DNA from 3 places in the Actinosynnema sp. NPDC002837 genome. Region 3 is predicted to be linked to each of the others. Evidence: riboswitches for the same ligand, from Rfam matches in the RefSeq annotation. Region 3 holds a riboswitch; each other region holds the start of a gene.

Region 1 (7,293 bases), on a different contig from region 3:
CGCAGGGGCCGCCGAGCACCCCGTTCCCGGCGCAGCCGCAGACCGGTCCGCAGCCCGCGGCGTCCGGTCCGGTGCGCGTGCCGGAGCCGGTCAGCACGTGGGGCGTGCCGGGCACGTCCGGCTGGGCTCGCGGCGACCAGGCGCCCGCGCCGCGCTCGCGCACCGGCAAGATCGGCAGCACGTTGGAGACCGAGGGCCTGGAGGGCGCCCGGTTCACCATCCAGCTGGTCGAGGTGGTCGACCCGGCGGACTTCCTGTTCACCGCGGCCGGGTACAAGCTGGCCGACGGCGAGCGGGCCGTGGTCGTGCACACGGAGCTGGCGAACATCGGCCAGGTGCCGTTCAACGCGCTGCCCGACATGTACCTCGTGCTGATGACCAACAAGGGTGAGACGGTCGGCAAGGCGCCGGTGTCGCTGTCGTCCCGGCCGCCGCACAAGATCGGCGTGCAGCCGGGCGAGACGGCCGGCGGCCACACCGTCTACGTGCTGCCCGAGGACACCGTGATCTTCTCGGTGCGCTGGAGCTCCCGCCCCGAGACCGACCTGAACACCCTGGTCTGGACCATCGACGACTGACCGGCCCGCGTGTCCGACGTCGGGCTCACGCGTGCTGGGTGTCGGGCTCGCGGCGGGCGGTCGGTTCGGTGTCCCGGGTGATGCCCACGTCGCCCCTGGTCAGGACGGCGAACAGGATCACGGCCAGGATTGTCGCGCCCGCCATCACGGTCACCATCGGCAGCACGCTCGCCGAACCGCCCGCGCCGACCAGCGGCGCCATCAGGCCACCGACCATGAACGTCGTCACGCCCAGCACGGCCGACGCGCTGCCCGCCGCCTCCGGGTGCCGCGCCATCGCCAGCGACCCGGCGTTCGGCATGAGCAGGCCGACGCTCATCGTCAGCACGAACAGCGGTGGCAGGAACGTCGCCAGCCCGCCGCCGACGAGCCCGCCCACCAGCAACCCGATCCCACCGGTCGCCGCACCCGCCAGCCCGATCTTGAGCAGCGGACGCGGCATGATCCGGCCCGTCAGCCTGGTGTTGAGCAGCCCCGCCAGGACGATCGCCACCGAGTTCGCGCCGAACACCAGGCTGAACTGCTGCGGGCTCAACCCGTACACGCCCTGGAGCACGAACGACGCCCCGGCGACGTAGCCGAACAGGGAGCCCAGCGCCAGCGCCGACGCCAGCGCGTAGCCGACGAACTTGCGGTCGGCCAGCAGCCCGCCGAACACCTTGATCGTGAGCAGCAGGTTCGCCGGCCGCCGCTTGTTCCGCGGCAACGTCTCCGGCAGGCCCACGGCCAGGGCGATCAGCAGGGCCAACCCGATCAACGCGAGCGCGATGAACGTGCCGCGCCAACTGGTGAACCTCAGCAGCTGACCGCCCAGCACCGGGGCCGCCACCGGCCCCAGGCTGTTGACCAGCATCATCAACGACATGAACCGCGCCATCGCGAGACCCTCGAACCGGTCGCGCGCCACCGCCATCGCGACCACGAACCCGGCCGCCACGCCGAGCCCTTGCAGCAGCCGCAGGCCGGAGAGCGCGAGCGCGCTGGGCGCCACCGCGCAGAACAGCGAGGTCACGACGTAGCTGCCGATCCCGACCAGCAGCGGACGCCGCCTGCCCCACGAGTCCGACAGCGGGCCCACGAGCAGCTGCCCGACCGACAGACCGATGATGAACGTGGTCAGCGACAGCTGGATCTGCGACTCGGTCGAGCCGAACTCCGCCGCGATGCCCGGGAACGCGGGCAGGTAGGTGTCGATCGAGAGCGGGCCGAGCAGGCACAGGGTGCCCAGCAGCACCACCAGTCGGGACCTGTTGTCCATCGCCAACCCCCAGTGCTCGTCTGGCAAAAGCTTCGCAAGCCAAACGATCCGGGGAAAGCGATATGTCCGAGGTCACGCGCTGGGCGCAAGTGTTTCGCCCCGGACGGCTCAATATCCCTCTGCGCGCAGGAATTCCAGGGCGGCGGCGAGGTCGTCGGGGTACTCGCTGGTGAACGACACCCACTGGTTGTCGGCCGGGTGGTGGAAGCCGAGCGTGCGGGCGTGCAGCCACTGCCTGGTGACGCCGAGGCGCTTGGCCAGCACCGGGTCCGCGCCGTAGGTGATGTCGCCGACGCACGGGTGCCGCAACGCGGAGAAGTGCACCCGGATCTGGTGCGTGCGACCGGTTTCCAGGTGCACGTCGAGCAGCGACGCGGCGCGGAACGCCTCCACCACCTCGTAGTGCGTGATGCTCGGCTTGCCGTTCGCCATCACGGCGAACTTGTAGTCGTGCTTGGGGTGCCGGTCGATCGGCGCGTCGATGGTGCCCTTGATCGGGTCCGGGTGGCCCTGCACGAGCGCGTGGTAGAGCTTGTCGACCGTGCGCTCCTTGAACGCGTGCTTCAACGCCGAGTACGCGTGCTCGCTCTTGGCCACCACCATGACGCCGGTCGTGCCGACGTCCAGCCGGTGCACGACGCCCTGGCGCTCGGCGGCGCCCGACGTGGCGATCCGGACGCCCGCCGCGGCCAGGCCGCCGACCACGGTCGGACCGGTCCAGCCGGGGCTGGGGTGCACGGCCACGCCGACCGGCTTGTCGACCACGATCACGTCGTCGTCCTCGTGCAGGACCACCAGGCCCTCCACGGGCACGGCCTGCACCTGCACCGGGCGTTCCGGCTCGGGGAGGGTGATCTCCAGCACGGAGCCCGCGACCAGGCGGTCCGACTTGCCGGCGGGCTGCCCGTCGAGCACGACGTCACCCGATTCGGTCAACGCCGCCACCACGGTCCGCGACAGGCCGAGGAGCTTGGCCAGACCGGCGTCGACCCTCATCCCGTCCAAGCCGTCCGGCACCGGAAGGGACCGGTAGTCGCCGCTCATGCGCACACCTCGCTGACGCTCGGCGTGGCAAGAGCGGGGCCGGCTGCGTTGAATGACTCGCTCGCAAGCTCGCTCATGCGCCCGCCTTCTTCTCGCTGGACTTCTTCTCCACGCGGGTGCCGTCGTAGTCGCGCTGGAGCAACGCCATCAGCACGATCACGCCGCCGCCCACGCAGATGGCGGAGTCCGCCAGGTTGAACACGGGGAAGAAGTTGCCCCACGGGTCGAGCACCGAGATGAAGTCGACCACGCCGCCGCGCAGCGGGCCGGGGCCGCGGAAGATCCGGTCGACCAGGTTGCCCATCGCGCCGCCCAGGACCAGGCCGAGGCCGATGGCCCAGCCGACCGACCGCAGCCGGCGCGCGATCCACAGGATGAACACGACCACGCCGGAGGCGATCAGGGCGAGGATCACCGTCCAGCCCTCGGCCAGGCCGAACGCGGCGCCGGTGTTGCGGATCAGCGGCAGGTAGAGCAGGCCGCCGAACAGCTCGATCGGCTCGCGCCCCTCCAGCTTGTCCACCGCGATGATCTTGCTGACCAGGTCGAGCGCCAACACCAGCGGCGCGATGACGGCCAGCAGCAGGACCCGTCGCTTCGGCAGCGGTGCGTCCGGCTGGTCCGGCGTGTCCGGCTCGGTGTTGGGATCGGTGCTCACCGGGCCATTGTCCAGCATCGGAGTCAGCGCAGGAACGGCGGGAGCGCGCGCTGGTCGTCCAGCGGCGCCCAACGACCCTCCCGGACCTCGTACTCCCACCGCGAGCCCTCGACCACGAGCGCGCGCAACGCGGCCACGAACCGGTCCACGTGCTCCTCGGTGGTGCCCAGCCCGATCGACGCGCGCAGCGCGCGTTCGCCGTGGGCGAGCCGGTGCACGGCCACGTGCGCGCAGAACGCGCCGTCACGCACGCCGATGCCGTGCTCGGCGGACAGCGCGGCGGCCAGGTAACCGGCGTCCTGGCCACCGACGGTGAAGCTCACCACACCCACCCGGTCCTGGTCCGAGCCGAACAGCGTCAGCTCGTGCACGCCGGGCACGGTCTTCAGGCCCTCGCGCAGCCGCGCCAGCAGCACGCGCTCGTGCTCGGTGGTCTGCTCCCAGTGCCTGCCCAGCACGTCGCACGCCACGGCCAGCGCGTGCACGCCCACCACGTTCGGCGTGCCCGCCTCGTGCCGCTCGGGCACCGCCGACCAGGCCACGCCCAGCCGGTCGCCGTGGTCGGTGACGCGGGCCGTCGCACCACCGCCCACCAGGTACGGCTCGGCGGCCTGCAACCAGTCGGACCGGCCGACCAGCACGCCCGCGCCGAACGGGGCGTAGATCTTGTGCCCCGAGAGCACGGTGTAGTCGACGTCCAGCGCACGCACGTCCACCGGCCGGTGCGGCGCGAGCTGGGCGGCGTCCAGGGCGATCCGGGCGCCGTGCCGGCGGGCCACCCGGGCCAGCTCGGCCACCGGCCAGATCTCGCCGGTCACGTTGGACGCGCCGGTCACCACGACCAGCCGCGGGCCGACCGGCGCCGCGCGCAGCGCCCGGTCCAGCTCCAGCACCGCCTGGGCGGGCGAGGCCGGCGTGCGCAGGCGACGCACGTTCGGGCCGCGCCACGGCAGCAGCGCGGCGTGGTGCTCGGTGTCGAAGAGGATCACGGCGGTGTGCTTCGGCAGGCTCCTGGCCAGCAGGTTCAGCGCGTCGGTGGTGTTGCGGGCGAACACCACGGCGTCGCTGTCGCGGGCGTTGAGGAACCGCCGGACCGACGAGCGGGCCTGCTCGTAGACCTTGGTGCTGACCTGCGAGGCGAAGCCCGCGCCCCGGTGCACGCTGGCGTACCAGGGCAGCACCTCGTCCACGGCGTCGCGGACCTGCTCCAGGCACGGCGCGCTGGCCGCGTGGTCGAGGTTGGCGTACTCGACGCGCTCACCGGTGACCAGCGGCACGCGCAGCGACGCGCCGACCACACGGGGCAGAGCCGCGACGGTGGTGGTGAGGGGAACTGCGATCGTCATGACGCCCTCCGGGGGTCCGGGGACACCCCACCGGAGAGGGAGCCCGCGCTTGCCGGGCGCCCTGCGCGCCAGGCCAGGTCCTCACCAGGGGCACCCCACCGCGGTAGGAGGGTTGCCGGCCAGCAAGCCTGGGCTTAGCGCTGGCACTCATGACCTTCGCCCCGAAGCTAACCCAGCCCGCGCGTCCCCGTCGAGGGGCGTTCACATCCTGGGAGCGCCACGGCGGGGCCGGCGTCGCGATCCTGGGGCGTCACGACGGGGCCGGCGCGGGACGTCACGAGCCGTCCCGGGCACGTCACGGCAGACCGACGTCGCCCTTCCAGCGCGCGAACCGACCCGCCCGGTCCACGGCGCGGATGCGGCGCTCGGTCGCCGTGCGCATGGCCTCGGTGCACACCACCAGCAGCTGGTCGTGCTCCTGCAAGCGGGTCGTCGGCTGCGGCGTGAAGCCGTTCGCGTCCCGCACCACGAGGCTCACCGACGAGCCCGGCGGCAGCCGCAGCTCGGACAGGTACACGCCGTGCAGCTTGGAGCCGGGCTGGATGCGGACCTGGAGCAGCTCCGCGCCCAGGTCGTCCAGCGCCGACGAGTCGACCTGCACCTCGTGCGCCTCGCCGGACTTGACCAGCCCCAGCCACTTGGCCAGCCACGGCAGGCTCGTGCCCTGCACCACGGTCAGCACCACGACCAGCACGAACACCGCGTCCACCAGCTGCTGCGCCCCGCGCACGCCCTGGATCAGCGGGATCAGGGCGAACACGATCGGCACGGCCCCGCGCAGCCCGGACCACGAGATGAACACCTGCTCCCGCCACGGCACCCGGAACGGCAGCGCCGCGAACGCCACCGACAGCGGCCGGGCCAGCAGCACCAGCACCGCGCCCGCCACCAGCGCGGGCACCAGCGCGTCGAGCAGCCGTCCCGGCGACGCGTACAGGCCGAGCAGCACGAACAGGCCGATCTGCGCGATCCAGCCCAGCCCTTCGGCGAACGACAGGGTGTCCGCCCGGTGCGGCAGGCGGGCGTTGCCGAGCACGAGGGCGGCGATGTAGACGGCCAGGAAGCCGGACGCGTGCGCGAGGTCGCCGACGGTGTAGGCGAGCAGGCACACCGCGACCGTGGCCAGCGGGTACAGGCCGGTGGCGGGCAGCGCGGCCCGGCGCAGGCCGACGCCGCCGAGCCAGCCGAGCACGATCCCGATCACCCCGCCCGCGATCAGCTCGTAGCCCATCAGCAGCGGCGCGGTCCACGTGATCGGGTCCGGCGCGGCGAGCAGCACGACGGCGATGTAGACCGGCGCGTCGTTGATGCCGGACTCCAGTTCCAGCGAGCCGATGAGCCGCTTGCCGACGCCCACCCCGCGCAACACGCTGAACACGGCCGCCGCGTCGGTGGACGACAGCACGGCGCCCCACAGCAGCGCCGTGCGCCAGTCCATGTCCAGCAGGAAGTGCAGCGCGAACCCGGTGACCGCGATGCTCACGCCGACGGCGACCGTCGACAGCGCGATGCCGAGGCCGAGCGCGGGCTTCACCGCGCTCCACCGGGTGGTGAGACCACCCTCGGTGAGGATCAGCACGAGCGCCACCGTGCCGAGCGAGCGGGTCAGGTCGGCGTCCTCGAACTGGATGCCCACCACGGCTTCGCCGAGCAGCACCCCGATGCCGAGGTAGAGCAGGAGGGACGGCAGACCGAGCCGGATCGACACCCTGACCGCGATGACCGAGAGCAGCAGGACCGCGGCGGCTATGCCCAAGTAGCCCGTCACATCGCCCACTCGACCTCCACGCCGCCGCTGCGTCACCCGACGGGGTCATTCTCCCCGGTGATACCGAAATGGACGAATCCGGCACCGCACGCAGCGTCACCAGCCGAACGTCGCTAGCGGGAACCATGCGAAACCGTGCATGTTGACGACAGGGTCCGCCGCCCCCGGTCACCTCCACGTCCCCGCACCTCCCTGCTGGAGTCACCGTGAAGCTGCGAACGATCTCCATCGCGCTGGTCACCACCGGCGCGCTCCTCGGCTCGGGCACCGGCCCGGCCACCGCCGCGCCGCCCTCCGCCCTGGCCGGGCCGAACATCCCGGTCTCCGCCGTGCAGGCCGACCTGGCCCAGCTCCAGAGCATCGCCACCTCGAACGGCGGCAACCGGGCGCACGGCCGTCCGGGCTACCTGGCCTCGGTGAACTGGGTGAAGTCCAAGTTGGACGCCGCCGGGTTCACCACCAGGATGCAGTCGTTCACCAGCAACGGCGCCACCGGCTACAACCTGATCGCCGACTGGCCGGGCGGCGACCTGAACAACGTGGTCATGCTCGGCGGCCACCTCGACAGCGTGTCGGCGGGCCCGGGCATCAACGACAACGGCACCGGCTCGGCCGGGCTGCTGGAGGTCGCGCTGGCCGTG
Region 2 (7,293 bases), on a different contig from region 3:
GGCTTCGGCGAGATGCCGTCGGACGTGATGTTCCCCGTGGTGTGGACGACCTACCTGGCCACCGACGACCTGGACGAGTCGGTGGAGAAGCTGAACGCCAACGGCGGCAAGGTGCTCGTGCCGGAGTTCGACACCGGCGGACCGGGGCGCGGCGCGATCGCGGTGGACCCGTACGGCGCGGCGTTCGGGCTCTGGGAGGCGGGCACGCACATCGGCGCGTACGTGGTGAACGAACCCGGCTCGGTGGTGTGGAACGAGCTGGCCACCCGCGACCCGTTCGGCGCGGCGGAGTTCTACCAGCAGGTGTTCGACGTGGGCTGGACCCGCTGCCGGACTTCCCGTACACGCAGCTGCGGGTCGAGGGCCGCGCGGTCGCGGGCGTGTTCGGGATGGCCAACGAGATCCCCGCCGAGATCCCGCCGCACTGGATGACCTACTTCGCGGTGGCCGACGCCGACGCGGCGGCACGCCGGGTGGACGAGCTGGGCGGCGTCACGGTCGGCGACGTGGTCGAGTCGCGGTTCGGCCGGTTCACCACGGTGGGCGACCCGATGGGCGCGACGTTCCGGGTCATCCAACCGCCGCCTTCCACCCCAGACTGACCACGAGCGCCACCACGACGGTGAGGAACACCCGGCGCACGAACGCCGAGCCGCGCCGCACCGCCAGGCGCGCGCCGAACACCGCCCCGGTCACGTTGCACAGCGCGAGCACCAGACCCAAGCCCCACAACACTTTTCCGGCCGGGATGAAGTACAGCAGCGCGCCCAGGTTCGTGGCCACGTTCACGACCTTGGCCGTGGCCGACGCGCGCAGGAACGCGAACCCGACCAGGCCCACGAGCAGGAACACCAGGAACGCGCCCGTGCCCGGACCCGCGAGGCCGTCGTAGAAGCCGATCAACGCCCCGCCCGCGGCCATCACGGCGATCTGCGCGAAGCGGGTGAACCTCGGCGCCTCGGCCACGCCCAGCTCCGGCTTGCGCCACGTGTAAAGGCCGACGCCGACCAGCGCGACGAGCACCACGCCGTTGAGCACGCCGGGCGCCAGCGCCCCGGCGAACGCCGCACCGGCCACCGCGCCCGCGAACGCGGCCGACGCCATCGGCAACGCCGAGGACCAGTCGATCGTGGTCTGCCGGGAGTAGGTCCGCACCGCCGCCGCCGTGCCGACCACGGAGGCGATCTTGTTGGTGGCCAGCGCGTAGAGCGGCTGGCCGCCGGGCGCGATCAGCAGCAGCGCGGGCAGCTGGACCAGCCCGCCGCCGCCAACCACCGCGTCGACCGCGCCCGCGACGAGGGCGGCCAGGCAGAGGAACAGCAGGGCGGCGAGCGAGATGTGCCCGAAGCCGGGCCAGTCGAGTGCGGCGGTCACACGGCACATGAAACAAGACGGGCGTACTGCATTTCACCCCTTACCGCGATGGGAGCGCTCCCAGAATGGGCCGTTCAGCCCTGTTGTGGGCCGATTCACACAGGGAGGGTGTTCGCGGGTGTTCCCCGATCGACCTGGAGGTTCTCGGTGTTGAGATCCCGCAAGCGGACCGCGGTCGCCGCGCTGGTCACGCTGGCCCTGTTGGTCACCGGCGCGCAAGCCAGCGGCGTGATGGAGCCCGCCGGGCAGGGCTACCAGGACGCCCGGGCGCCGGTCGACCGGCGCGTCGACGACCTCCTCAAGCGCATGACGCTCGAGGAGAAGGTCGGCCAGATGACCCAGATCCGGCTGGGCAAGCTGCGCGGCAACTGCGAGTGGAACCCCGGTCCGCTGCGCGAGGACTGCATGAAGGCGGTGCTGGAGGACGCGAAGGTCGGCTCGATCCTCTCCGGCGGCGGCGACGCGCCCAACCCGAACACGCCCCGCGCGTGGGCGGAGATGACCAACGCCATCCAGAAGTACTCGCTGGACCACAGCAGGCTGCGGATCCCGCTGATCTACGGCGCGGACGGCGTGCACGGCCACTCGAACGTGCTCAGCGCCACGATGTTCCCGCACCAGATCGGCCTCGGCGCGACGTGGAACCCGGAGCTGCAGGAGCAGCTCGGCAAGTCCACCGGTCGGGCGATGCGGGCCACCGGTGTGTTCTGGAACTTCGCGCCGGTGTCCGACATCGCGCGTGACACCCGCTGGGGGCGGTACTACGAGACCTACAGCGAGGACCCGGTGCTGGCCGGCGCGCTGGCCGCGGCGAACGTGCGCGGGCAGCAGGCCGACCCGACCGACGGCACGGCGAAGCTGACCGCGACCGCCAAGCACTTCGCGGGCTACTCGGAGCCGTTCAACGGCCACGACCGCGCGCCCGCCCAGCTGCCGATCCGGTACCTCCAGGACACCGTGCTGCCCGCGTTCCAGCCGCAGTTCGACGCGGGCGTCGGCACCGTGATGATCAACTCCGGTGCGGTGAACGGCGTGCCCGCGCACGCGTCGAAGTACCTGCTGACCACGCAGTTGCGCGACCGGATGGGGTTCCGGGGCGTGGCGATCACCGACTGGGAGGACATCCGGTTCCTGGTGGACCGCTACCACGTGGCGGCGGACTACGAGGAGGCCATCGCGATGGCCGTGAACGCGGGCGTCGACATGGCGATGGAGCCGTCGGACGCGGCCGGGTTCACCGCCGGGCTGCTGGCGGGCGTGCGGAGCGGCGCGATCCCCGGCAAGCGGATCGACCAGGCCGTGCGGCGGATCCTGAAGCTCAAGTTCGAGCTGGGGCTGTTCGAGAAGCCGTTCGTCGACGTGGAGAAGGCCGACGCGATCGTGAACGGCGCGGACCGGGCGCTGGCCCGCCAGGCGGCGGCGGAGAGCGCGGTGCTGCTGCGCAACGACGGCGTGCTGCCCCTGTCGACCGGCGTGGGCAAGCTCGTGGTGACCGGTGACACGGCGGACTCCGCGGCCAGGCAGCTCGGTGGCTGGTCGGTCGGCTGGCAGGGCGTGCCGAACGGGTCGCCGATGCCGCCGACGGTGACCGTGCTGCAGGGCATCAAGGCCGCCGTGCCGTCGGCGAACGTGGTCGGCGCGGCCACGCAGGCCGACGCGGTGGCGCAGGCGGGTGACGCCGACGCGGTGGTCGTCGTGCTCGGTGAGGACCCGGGCGCGGAGGGTGAGGCGGACACCGAGGAGCCCGCGCTGACCGCTGCGCAGCAGGGCCTGGTGGACGCGGTGCGGGCGACCGGCAAGCCGGTGGTCGTCGTGCTGCTGACCGGCCGGCCGCAGGTGCTCGGCACGGTGGCCGACGCCCCGGCGCTGGTCGCGGGCTGGCTGCCCGGCTCCGAGGGCGGCGGCGCGATCGCCGACGTGCTGTTCGGCGCGGTGAACCCCAGCGGCAGGCTGCCGGTGTCGTGGCCGAAGTCGGTCGGCGACCAGCCGTTCTCCTACGACCAGGTGCGCGGCGCGAACACCGCGCCCAGCTCCGGGTACGACCCGGCGTTCGCGTTCGGGCACGGCCTGTCGTACACGACGTTCACCACGTCCGCACCGACGCTGAAGTCGACGGAGGTGCGGCGGGACGGCCAGGTGAAGGTGTCGGTGACCGTGGCCAACACCGGTGGGCGTGACGGCACGCTCGTCGTGCCGGTGTACGTGCACCAGCCCGTGAGCAAGGTGCTCACGCCGCCGCAGCGCCTGGTCGGCTTCACGCGGGTGGCGTTGAAGGCCGGTGAGCAGCGGGCGGTCGAGGTGACGTTCGACGTGCAGCGGCTCGCGGTGACGGCGGGCGACATGGACGCGTCGGGCAAGCCCGAGGTCGCCAGGGGCGGCTACGAGGTCGTGGTCGGCGACGGGAGGGCTCGATTCACGGTGCGGTGAGCTGCCCTGATAACCTTCTCGGTCGTACCCGCGCGGCATTCCGCTGTGGAGGAAGACCGCCCCTTCGCGGGGGCGGAGCCGGTGACAAGCGCGGTGCGACTCCGAGACCGAGGAAAAGGTGGCTTTCGCGTGGCGAACATCAAGTCCCAGATGAAGCGGATCAAGACGAACGAGAAGGCGCGCCTGCGCAACAAGGCCGTCAAGTCGTCCCTCAAGACCGCCATCCGCAAGTTCCGTGAGGCCGCCGAGGCCGGTGACAAGGAGAAGGCCGTCGCGCTGGCGCAGGACGCGTCCCGCAAGCTCGACAAGGCCGTCTCCAAGGGCGTGATCCACGCCAACCAGGCCGCCAACAAGAAGTCGGCGCTGGCGCGGCGCGCCAACCAGATCTGATCTGGTCTTCACGCCAAAGCGCCGCCCACCCCCGCGCGGGGTGGGCGGCGCTTTCGTGTGCGGCCGACCACTGACCACCGCCCCAGCCACCACCGCCCCGACCAGCACCGGCCCTCGGCCAGCCAGCCACCAGGCCACCGGCCGCTCAGCCGCTGACTTCCCGGCCCTCAGCCAGTACCGCCCACCCCGCCGCGAACCACTTGGCCGCCAGCCGTCAGCCACCTGGCCGCCAGGGTCCAGCGCCGGCCACCAACCACCCAGCCGCCCGATCCCCCAGCCTCCGGATCCCCAGCCTCCGGATCCCCGACCGCCCGACCGTGCGATCCCCCAGGCCTCTGTCAGCGGCGGCCGTGGGCGGCGACGATCTTCAGCACGGCGCGTTCCAGGGCGTAGCCCGAGTCGGCGGCGGCGCCCTTGACGTCGGCGTTCAGGTCCGCGACCACCGTCATCGCGGCTGCCAGCCCTCGGTCTTCCCAGCCACGCGACTGGCCTTGGGCCTTCTTCACCTTCCACGGCGGCATGCCGAGCTCGCCCGCCAGCTTGAACGGGTCGCCCCGGCCCACCGCGGACACCCGCGCGATCGTGCGCACCGCGTCGGCCAGGGCATCGGCGACCAAGACGTGCGGCACGCCGAGCTGGATCGCCCACCGCAACGCCTCCAGCGCACCGGCCCGATCACCCATCACGGCCTTCTCCGCGACCGCGAACCCGGTCACCTCGGCCCGCCCGCGGTGGTAGCGGCGGACCGCCTCGGCGTCCACCTTGCCGCCCGTGTCGGCGACGAGCTGCGACGCCGCCGCCGCCAACTCGCGCAGGTCCGACCCCACCGCCTCGATCAGCGCCGCCACGGCCTCCGGGTCGGCCTTGCCGCCGCCCGCCGCGCGGATCTCGTTGCGCACGAACGCTTCCCGGTCCGCCGCCTTGGTGATCTTGGGGCACTCGGTCACCCGGGCGCCTGCCTTGCGCAGCGCCGCGGGCAGGTCCTTGGCCGCCTTGCTGCGCCCGCCGCCACTGTGGACGACCACCACCGTCACCCCGTCCGCCGGGGCCTTGGCGTAGCCGATGACCGCGTCGGCGATCTCCTTGCCGCACTCCTGCGCGGCCTCCAGCGCGACCACCCGTCCCTCGGCGAACAGCGACGGGCTCACCAGTTCCGCCAGCTCAGGCGGGGTGAGATCGGTCACGCGGACGCGGGTCAGGTCGGCCTGCGGATCGGCTTTCCGCGCCGCGGCCAGCGCACCGCGCACCGCGCGCTCGACCAGCAACTCCTCCTCGCCGAGGATCAGGTGCACGGCGTCGGGCATGTCAGCGGGCGCACTCACGGGCGCGATCCTCCCACGGGTGGCAGACGTCCGGATGGTGGACGTCGCTGGCTGAGGGTCGGGATCGTGACGTAAGTTGAAGCCCACAACTGAATACCGCTCATCCAGAGGGGCAGAGGGATCGGCCCGAAGAAGCCCCGGCAACCCGTCGCACAGCGTCCGCTGGCGACCACGGTGCCAATTCCGACCCGCGGTGCGCGGGAAAGATGAGGAGATACCTCGCGATGACTGCTGTCAGTGTGCCCTCGGCCACCACCTCCTTCGACCTCGGTCCCGCCCGCGCGCTGTCGTGTCGCGAATGCGGCCACGAGACGCCGCTCGCCGCCGAATACGCCTGTCTGGAGTGTTTCGGGCCGCTGGAAGTGGCCTACGACTTCGGTCGGATCCGTCGCGAGGACATCGAGGCGGGCCCCCGGTCGATCTGGCGCTACCGCGGCCTGCTCCCCGTGCCGACCACCGTCGAGTCGCACCCCAACACCAACCCCGGCGGCACCCGCCTGATCGAGGCCGACCGCCTCGCCAAGGCCCTCGGCGTGCGCAAGGTGTGGGTGAAGGACGACACCGGCAACCCGACCCACTCGTTCAAGGACCGCGTGGTCGGCGTCGCCCTCGCCGCCGCCCGCGAACTGGGCTTCAAGGTCCTGGCCTGCCCGTCCACCGGCAACCTGGCCAACGCCGTCGCCGCCGCCGCGGCCCGCGCGGGCTGGGAGTCCGTGGTCCTGGTGCCCTCCACGCTGGAGCGGGCGAAGATCCTCATGACCGCCGTCTACGGCGGCAACCTGATCACCGTCGACGGCAACTACGACGACGTGAACCGGCTGGCGCAGGAACTGGCCGCCGAGCACGAGGACTGGGCGTTCGTCAACGTCAACGTCCGCCCCTACTACGCCGAGGGCTCCAAGACGCTCGGGTACGAGGTCGCCGAACAGCTCGGCTGGCGGCTGCCCGACCAGATCGTGGTGCCCATCGCGTCCGGCTCGCAGTTGACGAAGGTCGACAAGTCCTTCCGCGAACTGGGCGACCTCGACCTGGTCGAGCAGACCCCGTACCGCGTGTTCGGCGCGCAGGCCACCGGCTGCTCCCCCGTCTCGGCCGCCTTCAAGGCGGGCCACGACGTGGTCAGCCCGGTCCGCCCGGACACCATCGCCAGGTCGCTGGCGATCGGCGCCCCCGCCGACGGCCCCTACGTGCTGGACGCCGTCCGCCGCACCAACGGCGCGATCGAGGACGTCACCGACGAGGAGGTCGTCGAGGGCATCCGCCTCCTGGCCCGGACCGAAGGCATCTTCGCCGAGACGGCCGGCGGCGTCACCGTCGCCACCGCGAAGAAGCTCATCGAGACCGGCCAGCTGGACCCGGACGGCGAGACCGTGCTCCTGATCACCGGCGACGGCCTCAAGACCCTGGACGCCCTCGGCGACCGCGTCGGCCCCCGCGCCAACGTCCCGCCGTCGGCCGAGGCCGTCCTGAAGGCCCTTCAGGACTGACCCGCATCGCCCGTTCCCGCCTGGGGTCGGACCGCGGTTTCCGGTCCCAGGCGGTACGGCGACGGTCGGTCCGGGCGGTCGGTCCGGGGCGCGGTAGCTACGGCGGCGGTCGGCTCAGTGCCGGGCGGCTTCTCCGCTTCACCGACGCCTTCCCGTCCGCGGTCGTGGTCACAAGGCGATCCTGGAGGAGCGCAGCCACCCGGTCCGGGGGAAGGCGGTCAGCTCCGGCAGGACGTGCGGGCCGACCGGTTCGGTGACCACGCGCCAGGCGGTGAGCATCTGCGGCCAGGGCC
Region 3 (7,293 bases):
GCAGGCGGAGCTGGAACGGCTCGCCGCCCGGCCCAGGGTCGTCGCGATCGGCGAGACCGGGCTGGACTACTACTGGGACTACGCGCCGAAAGCCGCGCAGCACGAGGCCTTCCGCTGGCACATCGACCTGGCCAAGCGGGTCGGCAAGCCGCTGATGATCCACGACCGGGACGCGCACGACGACATCCTCGAGGTGCTCGACGCCGAGGGCGCGCCGGCCACCGTGGTCTTCCACTGCTTCTCCGGCGACCTCTCCTTCGCGCGCGCGTGCGTGGAGCGCGGGTTCGTGCTCTCGTTCGCGGGCACCACGACGTTCCGCAACGCCCACGCCCTGCGGGAAGCCGCACTGTGGGTGCCGGAGGACCACGTGCTCGTCGAGACGGACGCGCCGTTCCTCACGCCCCACCCGTACCGAGGTCGCCCGAACGAGCCGTATTGCGCGAACTACACGCTCCGGGACATGGCGACGCTGCGTGAGACCGACCTGGGTGAGTTGGCCACGAAGATCACCCGAAACGCCGAACGCGTCTTCGGTCTTCGTGACGCGGTGAGGTCGTAGTCCTCCTTACGACGAATGGCGGACAGACTTGCTCCCCTAACGGAGTGACTGAACTCACAAGGGTTGTCGGGGTGTTGGCACAACCCCCGTGAACCCGTTACGGTCCCGTGACCGTGCCCCGAGTCGTGATTCGGGGCGCACCCGCAGTCGGGGCGGGTCACGTTGACACCAGAAGCGAGAAGCCGAGAACGCACGGGAGTTGCCGGAGATCACCAGCTGACCACCGACATCGACCGTGCGCGTCGCCGGACTTCGCGCCTTCAGGAGGTATGGCAACCCGTGAACTCGTTCAACGAGGACACCGACTGGTTTACGCCCGTGCAGTCGACACCCGCGACCGGTGTCGACGTCCTGGACAGACCCGGGCCGCCGTCCGAATGGGACACCGCGGTGTTCACCATCACCCCGGACGACGTGCTGGAAGTGCTGGGACCGGACGCCGACGCGCTGCTGGAGAGCGCGAACGTCGACGTCGACGAGCTGATCCGGCTGATCAACGCCGAGACCACGCTCCTGCCACCGATCATCATCCCCGACGAGGTCTCCCAGGACCGGGTCGCGGGCAGCCTGGCCGCCGAGCGGCCGAGCGCCCCGCCCGCCGCACTGGTCGAAGCCGCGGGGAAGTGGAAGCGGCGCTTCCTGAAGGCCGCGGTCCTCACCGTGCTGGTCACCATCTCCGGCGGCGGCGCCACCGCGATCGCGATGGACAAGTCCGTCACGGTCGACGTCGACGGCGAGGCCACCACCGTCCGCACGTACGAGTCGACCGTCGGCGAGATCCTCGCCGACGAGGGCATCGCGATCGGCGAGCACGACGCGCTGAGCCCGTCACCCCAGGCCAAGGTGAGCGACGGCGGGAAGATCTCGCTGGACCGCGGCCGCCTGGTGAAGATGACGGTCGACGGCGAGCAGCGCGAGGGCTGGGTCCGCTCGGTCACCGTGGACGAGGCGCTGGACCAGTTGCAGGTGAACGACGAGGGCGCCTGGCTCTCCCACGACCGCAACATGGACGTCCCCCTCGACGGCCTGTCGCTCGAGGTCAAGAGCCTCAAGACCATCACGCTCTACGACGGCGGCAACGCGCCCCGGCAGATTCAGACCACGGCCGTGACCGTCGACGAGCTGCTGAAGAACGAGAACCTCTCGCTCGGCCCCGAGGACAAGCTCGAGACGGCGGTCGACCTGCGCGTCACCAACGGCGCCGAGGTCCACATCACGCGCACCGGCGTGTCGGTGATCAACGCGACGGAGGCCATCCAGCCGCCCGTCGAGGAGGTCAAGGACGACACGATGATGAAGGGCCAGAAAGAGGTCCTGGACCCGGGCGAGGCGGGCGAGCAGATCGTCACCTACCGCGTCACGGTCAAGAACGGCCAGGAGGTCGGCCGGGAGAAGCTGGGCGCGAAGGTCACCAAGGAGCCGAAGCCGAAGAAGGTCAAGGTCGGCACCAAGCTCCCGCCCGACGGTGCGGTGTGGGACGCGTTGGCGCAGTGCGAGGCGACCGGCAACTGGGCCATCAACACCGGCAACGGCTACTACGGCGGCCTGCAGTTCAACAAGGGCACCTGGGACGCCTACGGCGGCAGCCAGTACGCCGCGTACCCGCACCAGGCGACCCGCGAGCAGCAGATCGCCATCGCCACCAAGCTCCGCGACGCGCGCGGCGGCTACTCGGCGTGGCCCCACTGCCAGCAGAAGCTCGGCTTGCCGTAACAATGTGCCGGTGACACAGGACTCGACGTCGGCCGGTTCGGGGAGCCACCTCCTCGGGCCGGCCGACGTGCGTCGGCTGGCCGCCGAACTGGACATCCGCCCCACGAAGAAGCTGGGGCAGAACTTCGTGCACGACCCGAACACGGTGCGGCGCATCGTGGCGGCGGCCGACCTGCGCCCGGACGACGTGGTGCTCGAGGTCGGGCCCGGCCTGGGCTCGCTCACGTTGGCGTTGCTGCCCTCCTGTCGCGCGCTGGTGGCCGTGGAGATCGACGGCGTGCTGGCCGACCGCCTGCCGGTCACGGTGGCGGAGCGGGCCGCTGAGCTGGCCGACCGGCTGTCCGTCGTGCACGCCGACGCGATGCGCGTCACCCCGGAGCAGCTCCCGGTCGCGCCGACCGCCCTGGTGGCGAACCTGCCGTACAACGTGGCCGTGCCCGTGGTGCTGCACCTGCTGGCCGTGCTGCCGTCGTTGCGCACGGGCCTGGTGATGGTGCAGTCGGAGGTGGCCGACCGGATGGCCGCCGGTCCCGGCAGCAAGGTCTACGGCGTGCCCAGCGTGAAGCTCGCCTGGTACGCGGACGCCCGCCGGGCCGGTCCCGTGCCGCGCTCGGTGTTCTGGCCCGTGCCGAACGTGGACTCGGCGCTGGTCGCGTTCGACCGGCACGAGCAGCTGTCCACTGTGGACCAGAAGCGGCTGTTCGCCTTGGTGGACGCGGCCTTCGCGCAACGCCGCAAGATGCTGCGCGGCGCGCTGTCGGGCTGGGCAGGCTCGGCCGCCGAGGCGCAGCGGCTGCTCGTCGAGGCGGGCGTGGACCCCTCGGCGCGCGGCGAACAACTGGCCGTCGGCGACTTCATCCGGATAGCCGAGGCCGCGTCCGCCCGCTAGTCGTTGATCTTTCGGCCGAAAGTGTGATTTGCCGGACGATCCTGGTTCGGACTTGCGTCAGCCGGGCCCGGTCGGGTCTACTCGTGGTGCCATCCCGAGCGGCCGAGAGACCTGGCTCCACGACGCCGCAGCAACCACCCCTCCACGGGGGCAGGTGCTTCCGCCAGGAACGATGGAGGAATCACGTGCCCAGGATGCGAATGCTCACCCGCCGGCGGGTGGTCGACCACGGTCGCCGCACGTCGTCCGCCTGTCGCAGCCGCTGAGCAGCCGCAGGCGCCTCGAATCCCCGCGTCCTTCACCCAGGACACCTTTCCGAGCTGAGCCGTCGGTCACGCACGCCCCGGGCGTGCGCTGCCGCATGCCGTCGTGGAGCGAAAACGTGATCACTGTCGAGAACCTCACCAAGACCTTCCCCGGGAGTACCGGGCAGGTTCGCGCGCTGGACGGCGTGAACCTGGACGTCGCCGCGGGCACCGTGCTCGGCGTCGTCGGCCCCAGCGGGGCGGGCAAGTCCACCCTGGCCCGGTGCGTCGCGCTCCTGGAGCGGCCCGACAGCGGCGCGATCCGCGTCGACGGCACCGACCTCGTCTCGCTCGACGGCACCGCGCTGCGCGCCGCCCGCCGGCAGATCGGCGTGGTGCCGCAAGGGGATTCCCTGCTGCGCCAGCGCACCGCCGCGGGCAACGTCGCGCTGCCGCTGGAAGCCGCGGGCGTGGCCGGGCCGCAGCGCCGCACCCGCGTCGCCGAGCTGCTGGACCTGGTGGGGCTGACCGACAAGGCGGGCTCCTACCCCGACCAGCTCTCCGGCGGCCAGCGCCAGCGGATCGCGGTCGCGCGGGCGCTCGCCGCGTCGCCGTCCGTGCTGCTGGCCGACGAGCCGACGTCCGCGCTGGACCCCGAGACCACCGGCTCGGTGCTCGCCGTGCTGGACCGGGCGCGCGCCGAGCTCGGCGTGACGGTCCTCGTGGTCACGCACGACATGGGCGTGGTCCGGAAGATCTGCGACGACGTCGCGGTGCTGGAGGACGGCCGCGTGGTGGAGCACGGCAAGGTGCTCGACCTGGTGTCGGACGCCGCGAGCCGCACGGCCGCGTCGCTGCTGCCCGCCGTGGACCAGAACCCGGCGGCGGAGTCCGCGTTCGACCGGGTCGCGGACGTCGTGCTGATCGGCTTCGCCGCCGTGGGCGCGCTGCTGCCCGAGGCCACCGGCCGGTTCGGCGTGGAGCTCAACCTGCTCGGCGGCGGCCTGACCAGGCTCGGCGAGACCCCGGTGGCCCGGTTCCGGGTCGGCCTGAAGGGCGAGCGCGCCGACTCGGCGCTGGAGTGGATCTCGGAAGCGGGCGGCTCGGTGCGCCGGACCCTGTCGGGTCCTCAGGGAGTAGCTGCGTGAGGTCCGCAACACCCTGGTCCATCGTGTTCGACGACCTGCTGGTCGCCACCGGCGAGACGTTGTACATGGTGGTCGTCTCCACCCTGATCGCCGTTCTGCTCGGAGCACCTGTCGGCATCTGGCTTCAGCTCACCGCACCCGGTGGGCTGAGGCCCCGGCCGGTGCTGCACAAGGTGCTCGGGTTCGTCGTGGACCTGGGCCGCTCCATGCCGTTCCTGGTCCTGCTGGTGGTGCTCACCTCGCTGACCAGGCTGCTGCTCGGCAGCACCATCGGACCGACGGCGGCCATCGTGCCGCTCGCCGTGGGCGCGATCCCGTTCGTCGGCAGGCTGGTGCAGAACGTGCTGGCCGAGGTGCACGTGTCGGTGGTCGAGGCCGCCGTCACCACCGGGTCGTCCACGGTGCGGATCGTGCGCAGCGTGCTGCTCCGCGAGTCGTTGCCCGCACTGGTCAACGCCATCGGCGTGACCGCGATCGCGCTGCTGGGCTACTCGGCGATGGCCGGCGTGGTCGGCGGCGGCGGGCTCGGCGACCTCGCCGTGCGCATGGGCTACCAGCGGTTCAACGACCGCTACCTGTGGAGCACGGTCGTCGTGCTGGCGGTCATCGCCACCGCGATCCAGTTCACCACCAACCGCGTGGCCCGCGGCGTCGACCGCCGCCGCACCGCGTCCGTCTGATCGTTTTTCTCCTCACCTAAGGAATGAAATGCGTATTCGTGCTGCCCTGCTGGCCGTGCTGCTGACCGCGGTGGGCTGCGGTAGTGGCGACACCGGCGCCGCGTCCGACCCGAACGCGCCGCTCAAGGTCGGCGTGAGCCCGGTCCCGCACGCCCAGGTCCTGCGGTACGTGGCGGACAACCTCGCCGCGTCGAAGGGCCTGAAGATCGAGGTCGTCGAGTTCACCGACTACGTGCAGCCGAACACGGCGCTGGTGGACGGGTCGCTGGACGCGAACTACTTCCAGACCGTGCCGTACCTGGACACGTTCAAGGCGGAGAGCGGCGCGCCGCTCGAGTGGATCGGGCCGGTCCACCTGGAGCCGCTCGGCGTGTACTCGAAGAAGCACAAGTCGCTGGCCGACCTGCCGTCCGGCGCCCGCGTGGCCGTGGCGAACGACGCGACCAACGAGGCGCGCGGCCTGAAGCTGCTGCAGGACAACGGGCTGATCAAGATCACGCCGGGCGCGGAGAAGACGGCGACCGTCCGGGACGTCGCGGAGAACCCGCGCGGGCTGGAGTTCGTCGAGCTGGAGGCCGCGCAGCTGCCGCGTTCGCTGGACGACACCGACGCGTCCGTGGTGAACGGCAACTACGCCATCGACGCCGGCCTGAACCCCGCGTCCGACGCGCTGGCGCTGGAGAAGGCCGAGGGCAACCCCAACGCGAACGGCCTGGTCACCCGAACCGACCTCAAGGACGACCCGCGCGTGAAGGACCTGCTCGCCCTGCTCCAGTCGCAGCAGGTCAAGGACTACATCAAGGAGACGTTCTCGGGCTCGGTCCTCGCGGTGTGACGTCGGAGGGTCCTGCTGTATGACCCGAGGGTCCTGAAGGGCGGGAGAGCGTCCTCGCCGGACGGGCGGAGAGTCCTGGAGGACGAAAAGAGCGTCCTCGCCGGACGGGCAGATCAGCAGGATGACGGCGGTGGGTGGTTTTGTGCCGGGTCCGTTGTTGGTCCGGGTTTCGTGTCATCCCACCGACCTCCCGAAGGGCTACCACACGTGTCAAGGGGGGCGGCATCGGTTCAGGCCGTGGGTATCGCTGGACGGTGCCCCCCTTGACACGTGCGGTAGGGCTGCGCCAGGTCGGCGGGATGACACGAAGCCCTTCCTTTGCGTAGGCAAGCGGGTGTGTGAGCGGGAGTGCGTGACGGTTGGGTGGGCGTGCGGCTGCGTGAGGGGGAGTTGGTGGGCACGCGGTGCGTGAGCGGGAGGCGAGTGTTCCGTCGCAGGTCAGAGGTTGGTAGGAGCGGGCAACCCGGAAACGCCCGTACGCTTCATGGCGTGCTCGCTGTCGTCCCACCCCCGGTCACCGTCCGCGTCCCGGCCAAGGTCAACCTGCACCTGGCCGTAGGCGACTCCCGCGAGGACGGCTACCACGACCTGGTGACGATCTTCCAGGCCTTGTCGCTGACCGACGAGGTGACCGTCGCCATCGCCGAGGAACCCGGTGTCGAGGTGCACGGCGAAGGCGCCGACTCGGTGCCCACCGGCGCGTCCAACCTGGCGTGGCGGGCGGTGCGGGTGCTGGCCGAGCACGTCGGCCGCGACCCCGACGACCCGAAGGTCCGCGTCGTCATCCGCAAGTCCATCCCGGTCGCCGGCGGCATGGCGGGCGGCAGCGCGGACGCGGCGGCGACGCTCGTCGGGCTGGCCTCGCTGTGGCGGCTGGAGATCAGCCGGGACGAGCTGGCCGGCCTCGCGGGCAAGATCGGCGCGGACGTCCCGTTCGCCATCTACGGCGGCACGGCCCTCGGCACGGACCGCGGCGACCGGATCGTGCCCGTGCTGTCCCGCCACACGTTCCACTGGGTGCTGGCGTTCGACCGGCGGGGCCTGTCCACGCCCGAGGTGTTCGACGAGCTGGACCGGCTGCGCGCGGACGGCGACCCGCCCCGCGTAGGCGAGGCGGAAGCCGTGCTCGAAGGCCTGTCCTCCGGCGACCCGCGCCAGCTCGCGCTCCTGCTCGGCAACGACCTGCAGGCCGCCGCCGTGTCGCTGCGCCCCAACCTGCGCCGC

Evidence for each region. Region 3 has a riboswitch for S-adenosylmethionine ahead of ABTZ99_RS09545 (methionine ABC transporter ATP-binding protein). Riboswitches for the same ligand answer to the same signal wherever they lie in the genome.
Region 1: linked by a shared signal. The riboswitch ahead of ABTZ99_RS01775 (aminotransferase class V-fold PLP-dependent enzyme) and the one ahead of ABTZ99_RS09545 (methionine ABC transporter ATP-binding protein) in region 3 are both predicted to bind S-adenosylmethionine.
Region 2: linked by a shared signal. The riboswitch ahead of thrC (threonine synthase) and the one ahead of ABTZ99_RS09545 (methionine ABC transporter ATP-binding protein) in region 3 are both predicted to bind S-adenosylmethionine.

Annotation. Positions count from the first base shown of each region.
Region 1 is NZ_JBEOVG010000002.1:68,342-75,634, reverse strand. Features, by position in the region: gene ABTZ99_RS01795 (AsnC family protein) at 1-578, shown strand, start outside; gene ABTZ99_RS01790 (multidrug effflux MFS transporter) at 604-1,836, opposite strand; gene ABTZ99_RS01785 (RluA family pseudouridine synthase) at 1,945-2,880, opposite strand; gene lspA (signal peptidase II) at 2,954-3,538, opposite strand; gene ABTZ99_RS01775 (aminotransferase class V-fold PLP-dependent enzyme) at 3,562-4,884, opposite strand; SAM riboswitch class IV at 4,925-5,039, opposite strand; gene ABTZ99_RS01770 (potassium/proton antiporter) at 5,180-6,661, opposite strand; gene ABTZ99_RS01765 (M28 family metallopeptidase) at 6,859-7,293, shown strand, end outside.
Region 2 is NZ_JBEOVG010000013.1:93,272-100,564, reverse strand. Features, by position in the region: gene ABTZ99_RS12590 (VOC family protein) at 1-432, shown strand, start outside; gene ABTZ99_RS12585 (hypothetical protein) at 390-602, shown strand; gene ABTZ99_RS12580 (TSUP family transporter) at 571-1,383, opposite strand; gene ABTZ99_RS12575 (glycoside hydrolase family 3 N-terminal domain-containing protein) at 1,522-3,801, shown strand; gene rpsT (30S ribosomal protein S20) at 3,931-4,191, shown strand; gene holA (DNA polymerase III subunit delta) at 4,530-5,513, opposite strand; SAM riboswitch class I at 5,611-5,726, shown strand; gene thrC (threonine synthase) at 5,738-7,000, shown strand; gene ABTZ99_RS12555 (hypothetical protein) at 7,169-7,293, opposite strand, start outside.
Region 3 is NZ_JBEOVG010000009.1:106,021-113,313, forward strand. Features, by position in the region: gene ABTZ99_RS09530 (TatD family hydrolase) at 1-559, shown strand, start outside; gene ABTZ99_RS09535 (resuscitation-promoting factor) at 839-2,272, shown strand; gene rsmA (16S rRNA (adenine(1518)-N(6)/adenine(1519)-N(6))-dimethyltransferase RsmA) at 2,283-3,161, shown strand; SAM riboswitch class I at 3,248-3,340, shown strand; gene ABTZ99_RS09545 (methionine ABC transporter ATP-binding protein) at 3,544-4,554, shown strand; gene ABTZ99_RS09550 (methionine ABC transporter permease) at 4,551-5,234, shown strand; gene ABTZ99_RS09555 (MetQ/NlpA family ABC transporter substrate-binding protein) at 5,263-6,069, shown strand; gene ABTZ99_RS09560 (4-(cytidine 5'-diphospho)-2-C-methyl-D-erythritol kinase) at 6,559-7,293, shown strand, end outside.